One region of the Streptomyces sp. NBC_00385 genome, then DNA from elsewhere that is predicted to be linked to it. Evidence: predicted binding sites of a transcription regulator. Region 1 holds the regulator's gene; the other holds the start of a gene.
What was found. The regulator HspR, encoded in region 1, represses chaperone genes until heat shock. The targets are predictions, from matches to a motif close to TTGAGNNNNNNNNNCTCAA.
Positions count from the first base shown of each region.

Region 2: a site for HspR is predicted at 4,810-4,828, ahead of lon (endopeptidase La). Genes of this name have one in related genera too.

Region 1 is NZ_CP107951.1:4,496,870-4,505,015, forward strand. Features, by position in the region: gene OG959_RS20060 ((Fe-S)-binding protein) at 1-547, opposite strand, end outside; gene OG959_RS20065 (sugar transferase) at 663-1,361, opposite strand; gene dnaK (molecular chaperone DnaK) at 1,743-3,602, shown strand; gene grpE (nucleotide exchange factor GrpE) at 3,599-4,264, shown strand; gene dnaJ (molecular chaperone DnaJ) at 4,334-5,521, shown strand; gene OG959_RS20085 (heat shock protein transcriptional repressor HspR) at 5,523-5,969, shown strand; gene OG959_RS20090 (helix-turn-helix transcriptional regulator) at 6,038-7,048, opposite strand; gene OG959_RS20095 (helix-turn-helix transcriptional regulator) at 7,045-8,025, opposite strand.
Region 2 is NZ_CP107951.1:2,557,036-2,565,181, reverse strand. Features, by position in the region: gene OG959_RS11025 (multifunctional oxoglutarate decarboxylase/oxoglutarate dehydrogenase thiamine pyrophosphate-binding subunit/dihydrolipoyllysine-residue succinyltransferase subunit) at 1-41, opposite strand, end outside; gene OG959_RS11020 (HAMP domain-containing sensor histidine kinase) at 299-1,375, opposite strand; gene OG959_RS11015 (response regulator transcription factor) at 1,372-2,109, opposite strand; gene OG959_RS11010 (spermidine synthase) at 2,341-3,036, opposite strand; partial or broken gene OG959_RS11005 (nucleotidyltransferase domain-containing protein) at 3,190-4,007, opposite strand; gene OG959_RS11000 (cysteine hydrolase family protein) at 4,004-4,603, opposite strand; gene lon (endopeptidase La) at 4,851-7,271, shown strand; gene OG959_RS10990 (polysaccharide deacetylase family protein) at 7,372-8,052, opposite strand.

The sequences.
Region 1 (8,146 bases):
CGTCGACGTGGTGGATCGCGCCCTCGAGGCCGCGCAGGGTCAGGATCGCCAGGCCGATGACGAGGATGACGTACTCGACGAAGTACGCCTGCCAGGCCTTGGACCCCGCGAACCGCGACTTGCGGCCGGCCCGGGAGGGGAGGTTCAGCAGCCGGATGGCGATCAGCACGAGGATGCCGACCGTCGTCATCAGGCCGATGAACTCGATGTAGAGCTCGAACGGCAGCCATTCACCGATGATCGGCAGCACCCAGTCGGCCTTGAAGAGCTGTCCGTACGCCTGGAGCAGCGTCGGCGGCAGTGTCAGGAAGCCGATCGCGACGAACCAGTGCGCGAAGCCCACGATGCCCCACCGGTTCATCCGGGTGTGGCCGAGGAACTCCTTGACCAGGGTGATCGTGCGCTGCTTGGGGTCGTCGGTGCGGCTGCCTGCCGGTACCGGCTGTCCGAGGCGGACGAACCGGTAGATCTGCGCGACCGCTCGGGCGATGAGCGCAACGCCGACGACGGTCAGCACCAGCGACACGATGATCGCGGCGAGTTGCATTTGGGGGCTCCTCGGGCCTGCGAGGGTGGGATCCAGCGATGTTCGCTGATTACTCAGGTGATGGCTATGCGATTACTAAGCAGTAACTTAATCAGTCTGTGCTGACACTATCCACTTATTCCGCCGTCCTGTAGCCGGGCCGGCGGTGATCTGTGTCGCTCAGGTCTGCCTTGCCGCGCCCGGCGAGGCTCCGGGCCGCCCGGTACAGGGGTGCACCGACGGCCTCCGCGAGGATCGCCAGGTCCAGGCCCGGCCGGTGGTGCTCGGCGTAGTGCTGGTCGAGGAGGTCAGGCTCGTCCCACGGCAGGGCCGAGCGGTGGCGGATCTGGGCCAGGCCGGTCAGGCCGGGCTTCAGTTCCCGCCGCCAGTCTCTCGCACCGGCCGGGCGGCCACGCACGTCGCCCGGCGTGAGCGGGGCCGGGCCGACGAGGGAGAGCTCGCCCCGTACGACGTGGGGGAGCCGGGAGATCACGTGCAGCCGGAGCCGCCGGGTGCGCAGCGACCGCAGGACGAAGGGCCTGCCGTCCGCCCCCAGCCGGGTCGAGCGCGTCAGTACGCCTCCGGAGCCGCGCTGGGCGGCGAGCGTCAGGGCGGCTGCGGCGAGCAGGGGGGCGGCCAGGATCAGGAGGGCCGAGCCGAGTGCCAGGTCCAGGGCGCGTTTCGCGGTGGGGCGGGGCAGGGGTGTCGCGGTCAGGGCCCGCAGGGCGCTCCGCGCGGCCGGGAGGCGGGGTGGCCGCGTCGGCTGCCGGCCGCGGCCCGTGGGCCTCGGTCGCCGCCGGGGTCCGTGAGTCTGCCCTTGCCATTGCGTCTGCATGGTGCGCACCTGCCTGGGTCGGCCGACTGGAGCCGGTGGGTCGTCTGCCGGGGGTCGTGTGCCGGTGGAACATGCGCCGGTGGAACATGCGCGTTTTGTGTGGCTCACGGCATTTTGTGACAGAACGATCCCATGAGGCGATGATGAGGAGGGGCGTGTGACCCGTGGGGCTGGGCAGGTGTCGCCCGTACGCAGGGTCGATTTGCCGCTCATCGACCGTATGCGAACTGTGTCCGCCCTCACGAATGGCGGTGTTCTCGCTGGTGGCGACAGGTGTGTGCACGATAGTTGAGTCGGCTCGACTCAGGTCTGTTGACTCCGGGGCGGGTGTCATGCATCCTTGAGTCAGATCCACTCAAGTAGTCAGTTGGAGGAATTGAAATGGCACGTGCGGTCGGCATCGACCTGGGCACGACTAACTCCGTCGTCAGCGTTCTCGAAGGCGGCGAGCCCACCGTCATCACCAACGCCGAAGGCGCCAGGACCACGCCGTCCGTCGTCGCCTTCGCGAAGAACGGCGAGGTTCTGGTCGGCGAGGTCGCCAAGCGCCAGGCAGTGACGAACGTCGACAGGACGATCCGTTCGGTCAAGCGCCACATGGGCACTGACTGGAAGATCGAGATCGACGGCAAGAGCTTCAACCCGCAGCAGATGAGCGCCTTCATCCTGCAGAAGCTCAAGCGTGACGCCGAGGCGTACCTGGGCGAGAAGGTGGCCGACGCGGTCATCACCGTCCCGGCGTACTTCAACGACTCCGAGCGTCAGGCGACGAAGGAGGCCGGCGAGATCGCGGGCCTGAACGTCCTGCGTATCGTCAACGAGCCGACGGCCGCCGCGCTGGCGTACGGGCTCGACAAGGACGACCAGACGATCCTCGTCTTCGACCTCGGTGGCGGCACCTTCGACGTGTCCCTCCTGGAGATCGGCGACGGCGTCGTCGAGGTGAAGGCCACCAACGGCGACAACCACCTCGGTGGTGACGACTGGGACCAGCGCGTCGTCGACTACCTGGTGAAGCAGTTCGCCAACGGGCACGGCGTGGACCTGTCCAAGGACAAGATGGCTCTCCAGCGTCTCCGCGAGGCCGCGGAGAAGGCGAAGATCGAGCTGTCGTCCTCGACGGAGACCTCGATCAACCTGCCGTACATCACGGCGTCGGCCGAGGGCCCGCTGCACCTGGACGAGAAGCTCACGCGCTCGCAGTTCCAGCAGCTCACCGCTGACCTCCTGGACCGCTGCAAGAACCCGTTCCAGAACGTCATCAAGGACGCGGGCATCCAGCTCTCCGAGATCGACCACGTCGTTCTCGTCGGTGGCTCGACCCGTATGCCGGCCGTCGCCGAGCTCGTCAAGGAGCTCACGGGCGGCCAGGACGCCAACAAGGGTGTGAACCCGGACGAGGTCGTCGCCATCGGCGCCTCGCTCCAGGCCGGTGTCCTCAAGGGCGAGGTCAAGGACGTCCTGCTCCTCGACGTCACCCCGCTGTCCCTCGGTATCGAGACCAAGGGAGGGATCATGACCAAGCTCATCGAGCGCAACACCACGATCCCGACCAAGCGTTCCGAGATCTTCACGACGGCCGAGGACAACCAGCCGTCCGTGCAGATCCAGGTCTACCAGGGCGAGCGCGAGATCGCGGCGTACAACAAGAAGCTCGGGATGTTCGAGCTGACCGGTCTGCCGCCGGCCCCGCGCGGTGTGCCGCAGATCGAGGTCGCGTTCGACATCGACGCCAACGGCATCATGCACGTCGCTGCCAAGGACCTCGGCACCGGCAAGGAGCAGAAGATGACCGTCACCGGTGGCTCCTCGCTGCCGAAGGACGAGGTCAACCGGATGCGCGAAGAGGCCGAGCAGTACGCGGACGAGGACCACCGCCGTCGCGAGGCCGCCGAGTCCCGCAACCAGGGTGAGCAGCTCGTCTACCAGACGGAGAAGTTCCTCAAGGACAACGAGGACAAGGTCCCCGGTGACGTGAAGACGGAGGTGGAGACCGCGCTCACCGAGCTGAAGGAGAAGCTCAAGGGCGAGGACACCGCCGAGATCCGCACGGCCACCGAGAAGGTTGCGGCCGTCTCCCAGAAGCTGGGCCAGGCGATGTACGCCAACGCCCAGGCCGAGGGCGGCCCGCAGGGCGACGCGCAGCCGGGTGCCGAGCAGGCGCAGGGCGACGCCCAGGACGATGTCGTCGACGCCGAGATCGTCGACGACGAGAAGGACTCCAAGGGCGGTGCGGCGTGACCGAGGAGACTCCGGGCTTCGAGGAGAAGCCCGACGTCCCCTCCGGCGCCACCCCTGACGACGCCGAGCCGAAGGCCGCCACCCCCTCTTCGGAGGAGGCGGCGGCCCCGGCCGGGGACGCGAACCAGACGGACGCGAACCGGACGACGGCACTGACCGCTCAGCTGGACCAGGTCCGCACCGCGCTCTCCGAGCGCACGGGCGACCTCCAGCGGCTCCAGGCCGAGTACCAGAACTACCGCCGCCGCGTGGAGCGGGACCGGGTCACGGTCAAGGAGATCGCCGTCGCGGGTCTCCTGTCCGAGCTCCTGCCCGTGCTCGACGACGTCGGCCGGGCCCGTGAGCACGGTGAGCTCGTGGGCGGGTTCAAGTCGGTGGCCGAATCGCTGGAGACGGTCGTCGCCAAGCTCGGACTTCAGCAGTTCGGCAAGGAGGGCGAGCCCTTCGACCCGACGATCCACGAGGCCCTGATGCACTCGTACGCGCCGGACGTCACGGAGACGACCTGCGTGGCGATCCTGCAGCCCGGGTACCGGATCGGCGAGCGCACCATCCGCCCCGCGCGGGTGGCGGTGGCCGAACCCCAGCCGGGGGCGACCCCCGCGGCCGCGAAGGAAGAGAAGGCAGACGACGAGGAGAGCGGTGGCGGCGAGGAGGTCTGACATCCCGTCCGACCACTTGGCAGCACACCACCCGGCCACCCGGCCGGGCGTCCGGAAGGAGGGACGTCGATGAGTACGAAGGACTTCGTCGAGAAGGACTACTACAAGGTTCTCGGCGTCCCGAAGGACGCCACGGACGCCGAGATCAAGAAGGCGTACCGGAAGCTCGCCCGCGAGTTCCATCCGGACGCCAACAAGGGCGACGACAAGGCGGAGGAGCGCTTCAAGGAGATCTCCGAGGCGAACGACATCCTCGGTGACACCAAGAAGCGCAAGGAGTACGACGAGGCGCGCGCCCTCTTCGGCAACGGTGGCTTCCGCGCCGGACCCGGCGGCGCCCAGGGCAACTTCAACTTCGACCTGGGGGACCTCTTCGGAGGTGCCCCGGGCGGGGGCCAGCAGGGCGGCGCCGGCGGTTTCGGCGGCGGCGGCCTGGGAGATGTCTTCGGCGGCCTCTTCAACCGGGGCGGCACCACCGGCACCCGGGTGCAGCCGCGCCGCGGTCAGGACATCGAGTCCGAGGTGACGCTCAGCTTCACCGAGGCGGTCGACGGGGCCACGGTCCCGCTGCGGATGTCCAGCCAGGCGCCCTGCAAGGCGTGCTCCGGCACCGGCGACAAGAACGGCACCCCCAGGGTCTGCCCGACCTGCGTCGGCACCGGCCAGGTCTCGCGCGGCAGCGGCGGCGGCTTCTCGCTCACCGATCCCTGCGTGGACTGCAAGGGCCGGGGCCTCATCGCCCAGGACCCCTGCGAGGTCTGCAAGGGCAGCGGCCGGGCGAAGTCCTCCCGCACCATGCAGGTCAGGATCCCGGCGGGCGTCCTCGACGGCCAGCGGATCCGGCTGCGCGGCAAGGGAGCCCCGGGCGAGCGCGGCGGACCGGCCGGCGACCTCTACGTCGTCGTCCACGTCGACGCCCACCCGGTCTTCGGCCGCAAGGGCGACAACCTCACGGTCACCGTGCCCGTCACCTTCACGGAGGCGGCGCTCGGCGGTGAGGTGAAGGTCCCCACGCTCGGCGGGCCGCCCGTCACCCTGAAGCTTCCGGCCGGTACGCCGGGCGGGCGCACCATGCGGGCCCGGGGCAAGGGCGCGGTCCGTAAGGACGGCACCCGCGGCGACCTGCTGGTCACCGTCGAGGTGACGGTCCCCACGGACCTGGGCACCGACGCCCGGGACGCGTTGGAGGCCTACCGGAAGGCGACCGCGGACCAGGACCCGCGGGCGGAGCTGTTCCAGGCAGCGAAGGGAGCTTGAGGTGGACGGCCGACGACGCAATCCGTACGAACTCACCGATGAATCCCCGGTGTACGTGATCTCGATCGCGGCCCAGCTCTCGGGCCTGCATCCGCAGACGCTGCGCCAGTACGACCGCCTCGGCCTCGTCTCGCCCGACCGTACGGCCGGACGCGGACGGCGCTACTCGGCCCGTGACATCGAGCTGCTGCGCACCGTGCAGCAGCTGTCGCAGGACGAGGGCATCAACCTGGCCGGCATCAAGCGCATCATCGAACTGGAGAACCAGGTCGCAGCGCTCCAGCAGCGCGTCGCCGAGCTCTCGGCGGCCGTGGACGGGGCGGCGGTGGCCATGCAGCAGCGCGAGGCCCAGGTGCACGCCTCGTACCGGCGCGACCTGGTGCCGTATCAGGACGTGCAGCAGACCAGCGCGTTGGTGGTCTGGCGGCCGAAGCGGCCGAAGGACTGAAGGACTGCGCTTCCGTACGGGATTCCCTGCCCGGGAAGCCCGTACGCGGAGTCTTGACGAGGAGCCCGTCACCCCGGAACGCCGGGGGTGGCGGGCTCCTCCGTCGTGCGCGGCGCCGCGGGCTCGGCGATGCCGGAGTGGACGAGGAGCGCGCCGAGGTGGGTGCGGCTGGTGGCGCCGAGGGTCTGCATGAGCTTGGAGATGTGGGCGCGGCAGGTGCGGACGCTGATGCCGAGTGTGCGGGCGACGGCCTCGTCCTGGTTTCCCTCGGTCAGGAGGCGGGCGATGCTGTGCTGGACGGCGGTGACGGGGGTGCCGGGCAGGGCGGTGGGGAGCTGCTGGGCGAAGGGGGTGGCCTGGGCCCAGAGTGTTTCGTACATCCGGGCGAGGAAGGTGACCAGCGCGGGGTGGCGGATCTCCAGGGCGACGCTGCGGTCGGGTTCGGCGGGGAGGTAGGCGACCGTGCGGTCGAAGATCATGAGGACTTCGATGGCCTGTTCCATGGTGCGGACCTGGAGGAGGCCGCTCGGCAGCTGTCCCACGTACGCCTTGAGGGCCGGGCTGTAGCGCGCGGAGTGCTGGTAGATGTGCCGCACCTGAACGCCTCGCTCCACTGTGGGCAGCGTGCCTGACAGGGCCAGTTGAAGATCCTCTCGTGACCGGGTGCTGCCGGGCTGAAGGGTGAGGATCTCGTCACGCACGTCGCGCGCTGATTCGTTGATGGACGCCTGGACTGTCGAGCGGCCCTTGAGCACGGTGATGGCGAGGTGAGGTACGCGGTGGTCGAAGGAGACCAGCGGGGCCAGGGCCTTGACCAGGTGGTCGGAGGCCCGTACCTGATCCAGGAGCCCTTGGGCGATGGGGTGCAGCAGGTGCGCGAGGGCTGCTGACGGCGGCACGGGGCGCAGAAAGCGGCTGTCGAGCGGATCGGGTACGAGGAGTGCGTTCTCGCTGAGGCAGGGCAGCGGCGTGGCGGCGGTCCGGGAGACGCGGCCGGTGGCCCATGCCTCGGAGTAGAGGCTCATCGCCGCGTCGCACACGGCGCGGTCGCTGTGCTCGTGCGGAGGCGCCACCGTCATGCCGGAGTGCGATCGGCGAATCCGGACTGGGCGAGGAGGGCACCCAGTTGGGTCCGGCTGGTGGCTTTGAAGGTCTGCATGAGTTTGGCGATGTGGGTACGGCAGGTGCGGACGCTGATGCCGAGTTTGCGGGCCACCACCTGATCGGTGTGACCCTCGACGAGGAGGCGCGCGATGCTGAGCTGGACCGCGGTGACGGCGGCGCCCGGAGGAGGCGGCTGCAGCGGTTCGGTGAGTGGGGTGGCCTCGGCCCACAGGACCTCGTACACCTGGATCAGGTATCGGACGAGCGCCGGGTGACGGATCTCCAGGGCCACGTCGCGCCTGGGGTTGGCGGGGATGAAGGCCACGGTGCGGTCGAAGATGAAGAGCCGTTCGACGGTCTGCTCGATGGTGCGGACCTGGATATGACCGGGTGGCACCTCGGCCAGATAGGTCTTGAGCTCCGGGCTGTAGCGCGCCGGGTGCTGGTATATGTGGCGCAGGGTGGCGCCGCGGTCGACCGTGGACAAGGCGCGTGCCAGCGCCTTCCTGAGTTGTTCGGCCGGGCGGCTGCTCCCCGGCTGCAGGGTGAGGATTTCCTCCTGCGCATCTTCCAGGGCGTTCTGGATGGCCGTCTCGATCAGCGGGATGCCTTCGAGGACGGTGATGGAGAGGTTGGGATCGGTGCTGGCGACAGAAGCCAGGGGAGCCAGCGAGTCCGCGAGCGCGGCGGAGAGCCTGATGCGCTCGTGAATCTCCCGTATGACGGGCTGCAGCAGGTGGGCGAGGGCCGCGGACGGCGGCACCGGCCGGATCCATTCGTCGTCCTGGGGGTCCGGGTGCACGAGTGCCAACTCGAGCAGGCACGGTGCGGGCTGCAGTGCTGACCGGGGTATTCGGCCTGCGCGGAGGGCTTCGGTGTACACCGTGACGGCCGCGTCGCACAGGTGGCGGGTCCCGTGCGCATGCACCGGTGTGTCCTCATCCCTGCCCATTCGTGCCCCCCCACTTTTGGCAGTGCATCAAGATGACGGTGGTGGAAGCGTAGCCCTGGGGCCAGTGTGGACCTGTCGGGGGAGCCGGGAACTCCCCCGGCGGATCAGAAGGGCGCGGCCA
Region 2 (8,146 bases), 1.9 Mb from region 1:
TCGGTGGAGATGCTCGAGTTACTGGGGGACTGAGACGACACGGCGGCAACCGCCCTCTTCCGCTTCACAAGGTGATGGACAGCGGAAATCAAGGCTACGCCTCCCCGGCCGTTCCATGCAGGCCGGGCCGGTCTTCGTCGTGCAAGTCACATCGAAAGTCGGGTTTCGGGGCAGGAAATGGCGGGAAACAAGCTTGGTTCCGCTTCGCTCCGGGTACGCGAGACCGCAGTTACGGCCCCTTGGACCGTACCCCTTGAACAGAACACGTAGAACGTGCCCTTCCGGTTCGAACCCTATGTCAACCTCGTGGCTGATGGATCCCCGGAAGAGTGACGCGGATGCGGCAGCCGCGAGCCGATTCGGCCACACCGATCCGGCCGCCGTGCAGATCCACCGCCCAGCGGGCGATCGCCAGGCCCAGGCCCGTACCGCCGTCGCTTCCCGGACCGTGCGGAGAGGGCTCCTCGCCCCGGTTGAACCGCTCGAAGACCCGGTGGCGCTCGGACTCGGGGATGCCGGGGCCCTCGTCCACGACCTCCAGATGCAGCGACTCGGGCTGCCCGCCGCGCCGGGCGCGTACGGTGACCCGGCCGTGCGGCGGGCTGTGCTTCACGGCGTTGTCGATCAGGTTGGCCACCACCTGGTGGAGTCGCTCGGCGTCCGCGTGCGCGGTCAGCTCCGGTGGCGACACGTCCAGGTGCAGATGCACGTCCGTACGGGAGTGGTTGCCGGAACCCGAGGACAGTCGGCGGTGCGCGGCGGCGAGGTTCGCCTCCTTGAGGACCCCCGACAGATAGGGCCACACCTCGAAGCGGCCGGCCTTCAGCGTGACGACGCCGTTGTCCAGCCGGGACAGGTCCAGCAGCGTCTCCACGAGCCTGCCGAGCCGTTCCGTCTGTTTCAGGGCGGTGCGCATCGTCTCCGGATCGGCCGCGGACACCCCGTCCACGACGTTCTCCAGCACGGCTCTCAGCGCCGCGATGGGCGTGCGCAGCTCATGTGAGACATTCGCCACCAGCTCCTTGCGGTGCCGGTCCACGGCCGCCAGGTCGTCGGCCATCAGGTTGATCGTCTGCGCCAGGTCGCCGAGCTCGTCGCGCCGGTCGGCGCCGCTCACCCGTCTGGTGTAGTCGCCGTGCGAGATCGACCGGGCGACGGCCCTCATCTCGTCCAGCGGCGCGGTCAGACCGTGCGCCACGAACTGGGTGATCAGCAGGGTCGCGATCACGGAGAACACCGTGATGAACCGCAGCTCCGTGCGCGTCCGCATGGCCACCATGATCAGCCCGGTCGTGATGAACACCGAGACCACGACCAGGGTGCCCAGCTTGGCCTTGATCGAGAACGGCCGAAGCCCCGGTCCGGGCGCGGTCATGGCGCGGGGGTCTCCAACGCGTAACCGACACCGTGCACGGTACGGATCCGCTCCGCGCCGATCTTCCGCCGCAGCGCCTTGATGTGGCTGTCGACGGTACGGGTGCCCGAGGCGTCCGCCCAGTCCCAGACCTCCGCCAGAAGCTGCTCCCGCGAGAGCACCGCGCGCGGGGTGTTGGCCAGGCAGACCAGCAGGTCGAACTCGGTCGGCGTCAGGTGCACGTCATCGGCACGGACCCGTACCCGGCGCTGCGCGTGGTCGATCTCCAGCTCGCCGAGCCGCAGTATCCCGCTGCGGGGCGTCACGGCGGCCAGTGCGGCCCGCTCGACCCGGCGCAGCAGGACATGGACCCGGGCCGCCAGCTCACGCATGGAGAACGGCTTGGTCATGTAGTCGTCCGCGCCGACGCCGAGGCCGACGAGCATGTCGGTCTCGTCGTCGCGGGCGGTCAGCATCAGTACCGGCACCGGGCGCTGGGCCTGCACGCGCCGGCAGACCTCCAGGCCGTCGAAGCCGGGAAGCATGATGTCGAGCACCATCAGATCCGGCTGCCAGGCCTCGGCCGCGTCCACGGCCGCGGGGCCGTCGAGTGCGGTCTGCACCAGGAAGCCCTCGGCCCGCAGCCGGGCGGCAATGGCATCGACGATCGTCGCGTCGTCCTCGACCACCAGCACGCGGCGCTGCGCGCCCGGGGTGGCCGCGACACCTGTGTGGGTGGTGTGTGTTTGTTCCATCGCCCCGCCCCTGCCCGTTCTCACGGAGGCCATTCCCCCGGACGTACGGTCTTCGCTCGTGAATTTCGTGGGTGATCCCGCTATCGGTCAGCAGCGTAAAGGCAGCGGAGGGCTCCCGGCTACGCAGGGTGCAAGCCCGCGGGGGCGGGCCGGGGGAACAGCGGAGGCGGAGTGTCGCGCTTGTGGCGCTTGGCCCCCGGGCGTCCGGGGGCCCGCATACCCGGCGGGGGGTTATCGGGCTGCTCGAATTGCGAGATGGACCACGTCGGGCACACCTCGGGCAACGCCTACTTCTTCCGTCCTTACCCCACGGAATCCGGCATTCCGCAAGGCTTGTTCGAACTCCTCGGACGGCTGTGCGGACCACACCGCGAGCACGCCTCCCGGTGTGAGCCGCGCGTGGCAGCCGGCGAGCCCGGCGGGGGAGTACAGATTTCCGTTGTCGTCGGTGACGGTCCAGTCCGGCCCGTTGTCGATGTCCAGACACAGCGCGTCGTAACGGTCCGTAGTCGTACGGAGGTGGGCGACGAGGTCCGTCGTCAGGACCACGGTCCGCGGATCGGCCAGCGCCGCCCCCGAGATCCCGGCCAGCGGCCCGTCCCGGTGCCAGTCGACGATGGCCTGCTCCCGCTCGGCCACCGCGATCCGCCCCCACCTCGGCTCGGCGGCGGCCCGGGCGAGCGAGAACCCGACGCCGAGCCCGCCGATGAGCACCGCCGGGGCGGTCCGGCCGGCGGGCAGCGCGTCGAGCGCGGCGTCGACCAGCAGCCGCTCGGAGCGCCCGTCCGAGGTGTCCATCAGGAAGCACCCGTTGGCGATGATCTCGAAGTCGTCGCCCCGCCTGCGCAGGACGACCTCCCCGTACGGTCCCTCGCGGCGGTCCAGGATGACGGGGGCGAGGGCGTCGGGGCCGAAGGTGAGGGGCATGGCGATGGTCTCCGGTGGATGGCGGTCGCTGTTCCCGCCATCCTGGCGCCTGCCGCGACGGCCGGGCCAGCGGTTTCCCCGAACGAGGACGGGTCGAGCCGCGTTCCCGGGAAGTGCTCCTGCTTACGCACGCGGATGCGGACGCGGGCCCGGTCAGGGGCGTGGCGCCGTCTCGCCGTGCACCGCGATGTGCTCGGCCGCCAGCCAGGGCGCGAGGGCGTCGACGAGCAGGGACAGGACGGCAGGGTCGGCGGTCGGGGTGCGGCCCGTGCGCGCGGCCGGCCGCATCTGTTCGGCCCGTTCGGGAAGGTGCGGGTGGTAGCGGGCGAACAGCTCGGCCGACTCGGCCAGGTCACTGGTCCAGCCGCCCACTGCGGCATGACCAGCGTGAACCCGGTACGTACGACCCGACGGGCCGCCACCCGGCTCGAGGCGCGTCGCGCGGCGTCCGTGGTCGCCCCGGCGGCCCGCTCGCGCCAGCGCGGGAGTGCCAGGCCCAGGCCCCCGTTGGTCTCGCGGGCCAGCAGCGAGGTCGGCCGGTAGCGCGGCAGCCGGGCGGCGAGGTCGTCGCCGAGCAGCGGAGTGCACAGGCACGCGACGAAGAAGCCCATGTCATGGCGTTCGAGTGTGCCGAGCAGCGTGTCCGCGTCGAAGAGAAGGATGCCGACGCCGTCGATCTCGTCGAACGCCGCGTCCAGGGCGGTCTCGACGGCGTCGGCGTCGGCGCGGTCCGGTCCGGTGGGCCCGTCGCGCAGGGCGAGCAGCAGGTCCAGGTCGGAGACCCCGGGTGTGGCCGTGCCGCGCGGGATGCTGCCGTACACGTAGGCGCTGTCCAGCCGGGCGGGACCGAAGGCCTCGGAGATCCGGGAACGGGCCGCGGCCACGACCGGCGCGAGTGCGGGCCGCACCCGGCCGAGTGAGCCCTCGCGCGCGATCGTGCCGTCCCGGTTCAGCCCTCGGTCCTCGTTCATGACGGCACTCTGCCCCGTGGGAGCGGCCGCGGCGCCGTGAACGTCACCTCCGCGGCCCGCGCCGTGACGTGGGCGTCCGCACTGATCGCCCAGGCCGCGACCCGCGAGACCACGGCGGCCGGGACCGCCTCGCTGATGCCGGGGGCGGCCGGGATGTCCTGCGTGGCGTGCGCGTCGTGGGGGAGGACGACCCGGTAGCCCAGGGCCAGCGCCGTGCGGGCCGTCGCCTGGACGCACATCTCCGACATCACGCCGCAGACGGTGACCGCCCCGACGCCGGCCGCGCTCAGGACGGAGCCCAGCGACGTCTCCGCGAAGCCGTCGTCCCGCGTCTTGCGGATCACGAACTCGGTGGGGCCCGGCCGGACCGGCAGGTGGAGCGCCCAGCCGGGGGTGTGCGGCTCGTCGCCGGAGCCGGGGGCGCCGTCGTTCTGCAGATGCACGACGAGCGCACCGCTCCGGCGTGCGCGGGCGATCAGGTCCGCCGTCCGCTCCAGCAGTCCGGCCGCGCCGGGCACGGCCCGGTCGCCGGTCACCCCGGCCTTCTGGATGTCGACGACGAGCAGGGCCTGGGAAGGAAGGGCGGCATCGGGCATGGGGGCATCCTGTCCGGCGGCATCTTCGTGTTCCACGGGATTTCGTGCGGCCTCGGGTCCGCGGGCGGAGGGACTGAGGCGTCCGGATCCGCGGGCGGAGGGACTAAGGCGTCCGGATCCGGCGTTGGACCAGGGCATGACGCGGCAGTCGTACGTGATCGCTCACAGCGAACGCGCTCCCGGGAACATTGAGCGGCTCAGGAGCATTGAGTCTGCATAACTCAACTTGACTGCCGAAGGGGAGATCATGGCTACTGAGTCCAATGCGGTCACACCGCTCACGCTGCCTGTGCTGCCGCTCGACGACGAGGTCGTGCTGCCCGGAATGGTGGTACCTCTCGACCTGTCCGAAAGCGAGGTCCGGGCCGCGGTGGAGGCCGCGCAGGCCGCAGCCCGCGAGGGTGGCGGCAAGCCCGAGGTGCTGCTCGTTCCGCGCATCGACGGGGCCTACACCGGGATCGGTGTCATCGGGACCGTCGAGCAGGTCGGACGGCTCTCGGACGGCGACCCGGGTGCCCTCATCCGCGGTCGTGGGCGCGTACGGATCGGGGCCGGGACCAGCGGGCCCGGTGCCGCGCTCTGGGTGGAGGGGACCCGGGTCGACGGTTCCGTCCCCGAACCGCTCCCCGGAGCCGTCGCCGAACTGGTCAGGGAGTACAAGGCCCTCGCCACCAGCTGGCTGAAGACCCGCGGCGCCTGGCAGGTCGTGGACCGGGTCCAGCAGATCGAGGACGTCTCCGCGCTCGCCGACAACTCCGGATACTCCCCCTTCCTGACCACCGCCCAGAAGGTGCAGCTCCTGGAGACCGCCGACCCGGTCGCCCGGCTGAGGCTCGCCGTCCAGTGGCTCGGCGAACACCTCGCCGAGCAGGACGTGGCCGAGTCCATCGCCAAGGACGTCCAGGAGGGCGTCGACAAGCAGCAGCGCGAGTTCCTGCTGCGGCGCCAGCTCGACGCCGTACGCAAGGAGCTCTCCGAGCTCAACGGGGATCCGGAGGACGAGTCCGACGACTACCGGGCACGCGTGGAGGCCGCAGACCTTCCCGAGCACGTCCGCGAGGCCGCGCTCAAGGAGGTCGACAAGCTGGAACGTGCCTCCGACCAGAGCCCCGAGGGCCCCTGGATCAGGACCTGGCTCGACACCGTCCTCGAACTCCCGTGGACCGAGCGGACCGAGGACGCGTACGACATCAAGGGCGCCCGGGAGATCCTCGACGCCGAACACGCGGGCCTGCAGGACGTGAAGGAGCGCATCACCGAATACCTCGCGGTGCGCAAGCGCCGCGCCGACCGCGGGCTGGGCGTGGTCGGAGGCCGGCGCGGCGGTGCGGTGCTGGCCCTCGTCGGGCCGCCCGGGGTCGGAAAGACCTCGCTCGGCCAGTCCGTGGCGCACGCCATGGGGCGCAAGTTCGTCCGCGTCGCCCTCGGTGGTGTCCGGGACGAGGCGGAGATCCGGGGCCACCGGCGTACGTACGTCGGCGCGCTGCCCGGCCGCATCGTCCGCGCCATCAAGGAGGCCGGCTCGATGAACCCGGTCGTCCTGCTCGACGAGATCGACAAGGTCGGCTCCGACTTCCGGGGCGACCCCGCCGCGGCCCTCCTCGAAGTGCTCGACCCGGCCCAGAACCACACCTTCCGCGACCACTACCTGGAGGTGGAACTCGACCTCAGCGACGTCGTCTTCCTGGCCACGGCCAATGTGCTGGAAGCCATCCCGGAGGCGCTGCTCGACCGGATGGAACTGGTCAGGCTCGACGGCTACACCGAGGACGAGAAGGTCGTCATCGCCCGCGACCACCTGCTCCCGCGCCAGCTGGAGCGGGCCGGCCTGGAACAGGACGAGGTCGCTCTCGACGAGTCGGCGCTGCGGAAGCTGGCCGGCGAGTACACGAGGGAGGCCGGGGTCCGGAACCTGGAGCGGGCCGTCGCCCGGCTGCTCCGCAAGGTCGCGGCCCAGCACGAGCTCGGCGGCCGGGAACTGCCGTTCACGGTGACCGACGAGGAGCTGCGCGGGCTCATCGGCCGGCCGCACCACGTTCCCGAGTCCGCCCAGGACCCGGCCGAGCGCCGTACCGCGGTGCCCGGCGTGGCCACCGGGCTCGCGGTGACCGGAGCCGGGGGTGACGTGCTCTTCGTGGAGGCGTCGCTCGCCGACCCGGAGACCGGGGCGTCCGGCCTGACCCTCACCGGTCAGCTCGGCGACGTCATGAAGGAGTCCGCGCAGATCGCGCTGAGCTTCCTGCGCTCGCACGGCGCGGAGCTCGAACTGCCGGTCGCCGACCTCAAGGACCGGGGCGTGCACATCCACTTCCCGGCGGGCGCGGTCCCCAAGGACGGCCCGAGCGCGGGCATCACCCTGACGACCGCGCTGGCCTCGCTGCTCTCCGGACGGCTGGTCCGTACGGATGTGGCGATGACCGGTGAGGTGTCGCTGACCGGACGCGTCCTGCCGATCGGCGGCCTGAAGCAGAAGCTGCTCGCCGCCCACCGTGCGGGCATCACCACCGTGGTGATCCCGCAGCGCAACGAGGCCGACCTGGACGATGTCCCCGCCGAGGTGCTCGACACGCTGGAGGTCCACCCGGTCACGGACGTCCGCCAGGTCCTGGAGATCGCCCTCGCCCCGGCCTCGGCCCCGGCTGAGCGGAGGATCCCGGCCGCGGCGTGAGTGTCACGGCGTGACGGACGTGGCACCACGGACACGGCCGGTACGGGCGGCCCGTCCCCCCTCGCGGGGAGGCGGGCCGTTCCGCGTGGGCAACGGTGACTCAGGGGCGGTAGATGGTGCCCGGGACCGGCTCGGCCGGGGCCATCAGTTCGGGGACGGTGACGAAGGTGTAGCCGCGCTTCTTCAGTTCCTCGATGATGCCGGGCACCGCGGGCACCGTGCCCTTGTAGATGTCGTGCAGCAGGATGATGCCGTCCTTGGTCGCCTGGTCGAGGATCCGCTTCTTGATGAGCGCGGAGTCCGTCGTCGAGTAGTCCTTGGCGGTGGCGTTCCACAGGATCTGGGAGAGCCCGAGGTCCTTGCTGATCCCGGAGACCGTGTCGTCGGTGCGGCCCTGCGGCGGACGCATCAGCCGGGGCTTCTTGCCGGTGATGGCCTCGATCGCGTCCTGTGTCTTCTTCAGCTCGGCGCGTATCTCCGCGGGCTTCTTGTCCGTCAGGATCTCGTGCGACCAGGTGTGGTTGGCGATCTCGTGGCCCTCCGCCGCGATCCGGCGGACGGTTTCGGGGTGCTTCTTCACGTGGTTCTTGCCCAGCAGGAAGAAGGTCGCGTGGACCTTCTCCTTCTTGAGGATGTCCAGCAGGTGGGGGGTGGCCTCGGCCGGCCCCGCGTCGAAGGTCAGGGCTATGCACTTCGCCTTGCGGCAGTCGACCGGGCCGAACGAGCCCTTCGCGTCCGAGCCGGCGTCGCCGCGGGCGGATCCGGGGGCCGTGGTCTCCATCGAACAGCCGCTCAGCGTCAGCGTGAGCGCCGTCACAAGAGCGACGGCCAACCCCGTACCGATCGACTTCGTCCTACTGGGCAAGGCGGGTCAC